Thiocapsa bogorovii: one gene and its partner. Each later gene encodes a partner of the first gene's protein in a complex. Links are inferred from orthologs where the notes say so. Each region holds a gene or a part of one and is shown in the gene's direction. Other genes may lie near its edges.

Region 1 (4,081 bases):
AGGGGTCGTGGAGACGAGCGCCGAGTCCAACGCGACCTTGACACCGTTGCGGTCTTCGAGAAAGTAGGATGTGACCTCGACCAGGCTGCCCGGCGCCGCCTGCGCCCCGAGAGCGCGAGCGGAGCTCGAATCGAGCGGTCGCTGGACGACCAAACGACCGTCGGTCGACTCGGCGATGACCCAAGCCCGGCTCCTTGCGGATCCCATCGCCAAGGCTTGGACCTCCGCGCGGGTTGCGCCTGGAAATTCCATCTGCGGACGATCCCCGATCGCGAAGGATCCGGGTTGCGGGTCGTACGCACGGCTCCCGGGGTCACCGGCGCAACCGATCTGCAGCAGGCCGGCCGTCGTCAGGGTCAAGATCAAAATAGCGGGGCGCAGGTTCACGTCAAACCCTCAAGCTAAAGAACGCGTGATACCGCAGGCGACACAACGCAGTTTTCGAAGGTCACAACCGCCGGCACCACAGTTGATACGAAGCGTGCCATACCCCGGAGCGAGAGGCCAGCCTCTGAACGTCGCCTTCGCGCGCGGGCTCCCGGCGCGACTGCGCCGCTGCACCGTCACGGAAACGCCGCAGCTCGACGTAAGGTCCACGCTTGGATCACACACAAACAACGAGGGCCGGCGTTGTGCCGGCTTTTGGGGATGTCGTAGAGTATCTGGAGCCGATGCGCGGATTCGAACCGCGGACCTACGCATTACGAATGCGTTGCTCTACCAACTGAGCTACATCGGCAACAAGCCGAGAAGTATAGGGCGATCGCTCGATCGTTTCTAGCCCGCCCGATCTATTTCGAGCATCACGCCGAAATTTTTGCAATCAGCACCGAGGTTCCGCTAGAATCCCGGCGCTTAACCTTGACCATCCGCCCTTGTCCGGAGCCAACCTTAGGGATCATCCATGCCCAGCGTGCGTGTCAAAGAGAATGAGCCTTTCGAAGTCGCAATGCGGCGTTTCAAGCGGTCCTGCGAAAAGGCAGGCGTACTCGCCGAGGTCCGTCGCCGCGAGTTTTACGAAAAGCCGACATCCGAGCGCAAGCGCAAGAAGGCTGCTGCGGTCAAGCGGCATCAGAAGAAGCTGCAGCGCGAGTCTCGCCGCTGGGAGCGCCCGTACTGAGGACGGATCGTCGATGTCGGTCCCGCGATGATCGGGGCGGCTGCCTGACTTGCGGCGCATTCGCAAGGCTCTATCTTCTTTCCGCTTTGGTTTCAACGCCCTACCATGCTCAAGCTTCAAATCCAAAGTGATATGAAGACCGCCATGAAGGCGGGCGACAAGACTAGGCTCGGGGTGATTCGGCTGATCCTAGCGGCGATCAAGCAGCGCGAGGTCGACGAGCGCATCGAGCTCGACGACGCTCAGGTTCTGGCCGTACTCGACAAGATGCTCAAGCAGCGTCGCGACTCGATCGCGCAATACAGTGGGGCCGGTCGCGAGGATCTCGCGGAGATCGAGCGATTCGAGGTCGAGGTCATCCAGTCGTATCTCCCGCGCGCGCTCACGGACGAAGAGCTTACGGCCTTGATCGATGCGGCGATGGCGTCGACTCAGGCGAGCGCGATGAGCGATATGGGCAAGGTGATGGGTCTGCTGAAGCCGCAGATTCAAGGCCGGGCCGACGTGGGCAGCGTCAGCGCCCGCGTCAAGCAGCGCCTCGGAGGCTGACTCCGGCGTCGTCCTTCAACGGTCTGTCGAGGCACATGGCCGGTCGCATTCCCCCCGAATTTATCGACGAGCTTCTGACGCGAACCGACATCGTCGACCTCGTCGGAACACGGATCCAGCTGCGCAAGGCCGGCAAAGACTACCAAGCCCGCTGCCCCTTCCACGACGAAAAGACCCCATCCTTTACCGTCAGCCCCGACAAGCAGTTCTATCACTGTTTTGGCTGCGGCGCGCACGGTACGGCGATCGGTTTCCTCATGGAATACGACCGCCTCGACTTTCGCGAAGCCGTCGACGAACTGGCCCAGCGCGTGGGATTGACTGTGCCCGGGGCGACCGAGACGGGCCCCGCCGGTCCCGATCACGGGCCGTTGTACGCGCTTCACGAGCAGGCCGCCGAGCTTTATCGCGAGCAGCTGCGGATCCATCCGGACGGACGGCGTGCCGTCGACTACCTCAAAGGACGCGGTCTCACCGGCGAGGTGGCGGCGCATTACGGGCTGGGCTTCGCGCCGGCCGATGGTCGTTTGCTCCTGTCGCGCCTCGGGGCGAGCCCGTCGGAACGCGAGCGCTTGCTCAGCTGCGGGCTGATTTACGACGAGGAGGGGCGGCGACGCGACCGCTTCCGTGATCGGATCATGTTTCCGATTCGAGATCGGCGCGGCCGTGTGATCGGTTTCGGAGGGCGGTTGCTCGGCGAGGGTAAGCCGAAATACCTCAACTCGCCCGAGACCCCGATCTTCCACAAGGGTCGCGAGCTCTACGGCCTGTTCGAAGCGCAGAAGGCCAATCGCAAGCTCGATGTCGTCCTCGTTGTCGAAGGGTACATGGATGTCATCGCATTGGCGCAGTTTGGGGTGACCAACGTCGTCGCGACGCTCGGCACGGCGACGACCTCCGAGCATCTCCAGCTGCTTTCGCGGACGACGCCCGAGATTGTGTTCTGCTTCGACGGCGATCGCGCCGGGCGCGCCGCCGCCTGGAAGGCATTGGAGAGCGCGCTGCCGTCGGCGACCGGCCGTCAATCCATTCGATTTCTGTTTCTGCCGGACGGCGAGGATCCCGACACCCTGATGCGAGCCGAGGGCGCCGACGCCTTCCGGGGACGCATGACACAGGCGCAGCCTCTGTCGGAATTTCTGTTCGAGCAGCTCTGCAATCAGGTCGACATGTCGAGCATCGACGGACGCGCGCGTTTCTCCATCTTGGCGCAGCCACTTATTCAGGCGGTTCCGCCTGGGATCTATCACGACATGCTGGCCGACCGCATGGCTGCGCTGGCCGGACTGCCGATGTCACCGCGGCGGCCGGTGAGGCGTGCTCGGACGCCGACGGCGCATCCTACCCGGCCGAGCCTTGTCGCACAGGCGATCGCTTTGCTTCTCGATCATCCCGAGCTTGCGGCGGAGGTTGTCGATGCCCCTGACGATTGGCGGCGCTCGCCCAGTCCGGGCGTCGCGATTCTGGCGCAACTGCTTGAAACGATTGCAGCGCACCCAACTATCAGCAAGGGCGGTCTAGTGGAGCGTTGGCGTGATCGGGAGCACTTCGTGTACCTCCAGCGACTCAGCGTCGCCCCATTCCTCCAAGGTATTCCCCCCGACGGGGTTGCCGCGGAGTTCATCGGTGCCTTGACGCGAATCGGTGAAGACGTTCTCAAGGAAGAACGTCGCCGGCCGTTGACCGAGCCGCGCACCGTTGTCGCCGGCCAGGGCGTCGCGCGAGAGGGGGACCGGGCGCAGCCGGAAGAGGAGGTCGGCGCCCGGACAGGCGGCCACAGATTAGAATAAGTCGGGCTCAACGTGCTAAACTACGTAGTTCGCCTTTCACGCGCCATCCGTCGTATCAATCAGGGTATCCCATGGATCAAGAACAGCAACAGTCCCAGCTGAAGCAACTGATTGCCAAGGGCAAAGAACAAGGTTACTTGACCTACAGCGAGGTCAACGATCATCTGCCTCCCGGGATTGTGGAGACCGATCAGATCGAGGACATCGTTCGTATGATCAACGACATGGGGATCATGGTCCACGAGACCGCCCCGGATGTCGTCGATCATACCCTGAGCGACTCGGCCGTCTCCGACGACGAGGCCGCCGAGGCCGCCGCCGCTGCATTAGCAACGGTCGACAGCGAATTCGGCCGCACCACGGATCCCGTGCGCATGTACATGCGCGAGATGGGCACCGTCGAGCTGCTCACGCGCGAAGGCGAGCTGGTGATCGCGAAGCGGATCGAAGACGGACTCAACCAGGTCCTCTCCGCGCTTTCGGTCTATCCGCGCTCCGTCGAGAAGCTCATTGAGATCTTCGATCGCGTCGAGCGCGAGGAGACGCGTTTGACCGACGTCATCTCGGGCTTCAACGACGGCGACGACGAACCGGTCGCCACCCCGCACGTCGTCGGCAGCGA
Region 2 (3,409 bases), 470 kb from region 1 along the record:
TGCCGGATGGATGACCGGCGCATTTGCAGCGGCCTTGGTCGCACAGTTGCTGTTCGGGCTCTTTATTGCTCGCTGGTGGCAGGCGCTGCTCTACAACCCGGGGGGGTTTGGCGAGGAGTTTCGGCAGCTGCGTTTGAGTCGTCCTTTCGGGGTCCTCGTCGTCGTGCTGCTGGCGCTTCTTCCCTTCAGCGACGGCGCGAGCCTGACGGCGAATCTATTGCTGGTGCCTGGCGTCCTGCTCCTGTTTCAGGGTCTCGCGGTCGCCCATCAGGTGCGAGCGCTCAAGCAGGCACGGCAGGCGTGGTTGGTGGGGCTCTACGTCTTGGTGGTGTTTTTCATGCCGCAGGCACTGCTGCTGATCGCCTGTATCGGTTTGGTGGACATCTGGGCCGATATCCGGTCTCGGGTTGCACCATCGCCGCCGCCGGGTTCCGGCACAAGCGGGCCGGCGACCTGACCCGTACGGATCGGGCAAGACCGTTTGGCCGAAAGATCTTGACCGGATGAATCAGGTCCCGGCGCATGCGCCGCCCGTTCCGGGGGATCACCCGAGGATCGAGGGTGCAAAACCCTGATCTCGAAGAACTTTTGAGAGGAATACACACGTGGAAGTCATCCTGTTGAAGAATGTCGGTCGCCTAGGAGCGCTCGGCGACAAGGTCAGTGTCCGTCCGGGCTATGGTCGGAACTATTTGATCCCCTCCGGGTTCGCCGTGTCGGCGACCGATGCAAATCTCGAAGCCTTCGAGGCCCGGCGTGCGGAGCTTGAGCAGGTTGCAGCGGAGCAGCTTGCCGAGGCGCGTGCTCGGCGCGATCACTTCGAAGGGATGAGCGTCACGATCGCGCGCCGTGCCGGCGAGCAGGGGCGGCTGTTCGGCTCGGTGGGCACGGGCGACATTGCCGAGGCAGTGACCGCCGCCGGGTTTACGCTGTCGAAGGGCGAGGTCAAACTCTCCGGAGGACCTTTCCGCGCCGCGGGCGAGTATGAGGTGACGCTGCACCTGCATCCGGAGGTCGATGCCACCATCACCGTGGATGTCGTTCCCGAGGACTGAGATGACCGTTCCTCGGCGATCCGGCGGCGAGCGTCCGTCGGATCGCCGGCGCGCCTCGCCCGGAGGCGTCGGGCACGTCACGTGAATCGACTCGAAGGTCTGGCCGAAGCTCTGGCGAGGCCCCGCTTTCTCGCGGATCATTCGGCCGAGGTGGTCTATGTTCGACTCGGATTCCCAAGGCCCGCCGGGCGCGGACTTCGACGAGCTCCGTGTCCCGCCGCACAACATTCATGCCGAACAATCCCTGCTCGGCGGTCTCATGCTGGACAACAGCACCTGGGACCGCATCGCCGACATGGTCACAGAGCGTGACCTTTATCGACGCGAGCACCGCCTCATCTTTCGCGCCATCGCCAAACTGGCCGCGGAGGACCAACCCTTCGATCTGGTGACCCTCGCCGAGACCCTCGAGCGCACCGAGCAGCTCGAAGGCGCAGGCGGGCTTCCTTACCTCGGCACCATCGCCAACGAGACCCCGAGCGCGGCCAATATCAAGGCCTACGCCAAGATCGTCCGCCAGACCTCGGTGCTGCGCCAGATGATCGCCGCGGGTACGGACATCGCCGACAGTGGCTACAATCCCATGGGTCGCGATGCCTCCGAGCTGCTCGATGCCGCCGAGCGCCGCGTCTTCGAGATCGCCGAGCAGGAGGCGCGCGGCGGAGGTGGGTTCCAGCCGATCAAGACCCTGCTCGGGCGCGCGGTCGAGCGTATCGACGCACTCTATCAGCGCGACGAGCCCATCACCGGACTGGCGACCGGTTTCACCGACTTCGACATGATGACCTCGGGGCTGCAGCCCGCGGACCTGATCATCGTCGCGGGACGGCCCTCGATGGGCAAGACCTCCTTCGCCATGAACATGGCCGAGCATGTCGCCATCCAGTCCAAACGCCCTGTGGCCGTCTTCAGTATGGAGATGCCGGGCGATGCGCTGGCGATGCGCATGATGTCTTCGCTCGGGCGCATCGATCAGCACCGCGTCCGAACCGGGCGGCTCGAGGACGACGAGTGGCCACGCCTGACCTCCGCGGTCAACATCCTGGCCGGAGCGTCCATGTTCATCGACGACACCCCCGCCCTCTCCCCGACCGAGGTCCGGGCGCGTGCACGGCGTCTCAAACGTGATCAAGACGACCTGGGTCTGATCGTGCTGGACTACATCCAGCTCATGCAGGCCCCGGGGGTCGGCGAGAATCGGGCAACTGAGATTTCCGCGATTTCACGCTCGCTCAAGGCGCTCGCCAAGGAGCTCAACGTCCCGGTGATCGCACTTTCCCAGCTCAATCGCAGTCTCGAGCAGCGCCCGAACAAGCGGCCGGTGATGTCGGATCTGAGGGAATCGGGCGCGATCGAGCAGGATGCAGACCTCATTGTCTTCATCTATCGCGACGAGGTCTATCACGAGGACACGAAGGAGAAGGGTGTCGCCGAGATCATCATCGCCAAGCAGCGCAACGGCCCCATCGGGACAACCCGACTGACCTTTCTCGGCAAATACACCAAGTTCGAGAACTATATCGGCAATTATTACGGCGAGGGCGGCGACTGACACCCGGTTTGACTAGATCCAGCAGTTGAACGGCCGTCACCCGGCGGGTGGGACGTCAGATGTCCTAGTACCCCGTTCCACCCTATTTTGCGTGCTCAGCGAGGCAGAAGCGTTCGGCGGCTAGGCGCGCGAGTGAAGGAAGAGTGGTCCTCTTTCAAGCTCGCGCAACAACGGCGCCGAACGCTTCTCGCCTCGCCCCTTCGGGAGCCCCCCAAAAGCGCCGGGGCGGCGTTACAGCCCTTGGAAATAGGATCCACTATTCCCCGCGGCCTGTGCCTTGCCCCGGCGCTTTTGGGGGGGCTCTGAGCATGCAAAATAGGGTGGAACGGGGTACTAGTGTCCCGCGCGACATCGACGTGCAGACCACACTGGCGGCCAAGCGGGGGTCAAGAAACGGCCCGACCGTATCCTCGGTGCCTGCCTCCGCCCCGGCCAATCGGGCGTTGGAACCGGACGCGGTTTAGCCGAGACCGAAACGCTTCAGCTTGCGATAGATGGTCCGTTCGCTGATACCGAGCGCTCCCGCGATTTCGCGCCGGTTGCCATTGTGCTTGCTCAACAGGCGTGCGAGCTGTTCGGTTTCGAAGGCATCCAGGCTGCGGGCGAGGGGGCCCTGCGACATCTCGACATGGGCGGGAGCAGGTGGGGCCGCATGGCAGGTCACGACAGGCGACTGGTCCGGTGTCTTGGGAATTCCCATGCCGATCTCGCGTGACGCGGAAGCAGGCGATCCGATAGTAGAGATCTTGCGGGAACCAGGTAACGTTCTGAATCTCCAGGCGCGATTGAAGCCGGGGGCGGC

The links. The genes of interacting proteins can lie anywhere in the genome.
Region 2: the proteins of dnaG (region 1) and dnaB are in contact, whole or in part, in a crystal structure (PDB 2R6A), measured with the Geobacillus stearothermophilus proteins. The link is inferred for Thiocapsa bogorovii from one-to-one orthologs. Residues at the interface, in WP_049624496.1 of Geobacillus stearothermophilus: Lys456, Leu457, Leu458, Pro459, Ala460, Asn463, Ala464, Leu467, Leu535, Leu536, Ile537, Ala538, Gln544, Glu545, Asp548, Tyr549, His552; in WP_033016901.1 of Geobacillus stearothermophilus: Ser13, Glu15, Ala16, Gln18, Glu91, Leu92, Asp94, Ala95, Val96, Pro97, Thr98, Ala99, Ala100, Asn101, Tyr104, Tyr105, Ile108.

What each region holds. Positions count from the first base shown.
Region 1 is NZ_CP089309.1:789,114-793,194, reverse strand. Bases 1,170-4,081 are described here. They hold dnaG (DNA primase), read left to right. Parts: upstream 1,170-1,704; coding sequence 1,705-3,459; downstream 3,460-4,081. Other genes in these bases: rpoD (RNA polymerase sigma factor RpoD), read left to right, coding at 3,531-4,081; LT988_RS03610 (GatB/YqeY domain-containing protein), read left to right, coding at 1,226-1,669. Also shown: LT988_RS03625 (hypothetical protein), read right to left, coding at 1-387; rpsU (30S ribosomal protein S21), read left to right, coding at 905-1,120. UniProt on the Escherichia coli protein: RNA polymerase that catalyzes the synthesis of short RNA molecules used as primers for DNA polymerase during DNA replication.
Region 2 is NZ_CP089309.1:314,997-318,405, reverse strand. The notes cover bases 585-3,409. They hold dnaB (replicative DNA helicase), read left to right. Parts: upstream 585-1,212; coding sequence 1,213-2,607; downstream 2,608-3,409. Other genes in these bases: LT988_RS01475 (helix-turn-helix domain-containing protein), read right to left, coding at 3,068-3,307; rplI (50S ribosomal protein L9), read left to right, coding at 606-1,055. In the rest of the region: LT988_RS01490 (DUF2232 domain-containing protein), read left to right, coding at 1-457. UniProt on the Escherichia coli protein: The main replicative DNA helicase, it participates in initiation and elongation during chromosome replication. Travels ahead of the DNA replisome, separating dsDNA into templates for DNA synthesis.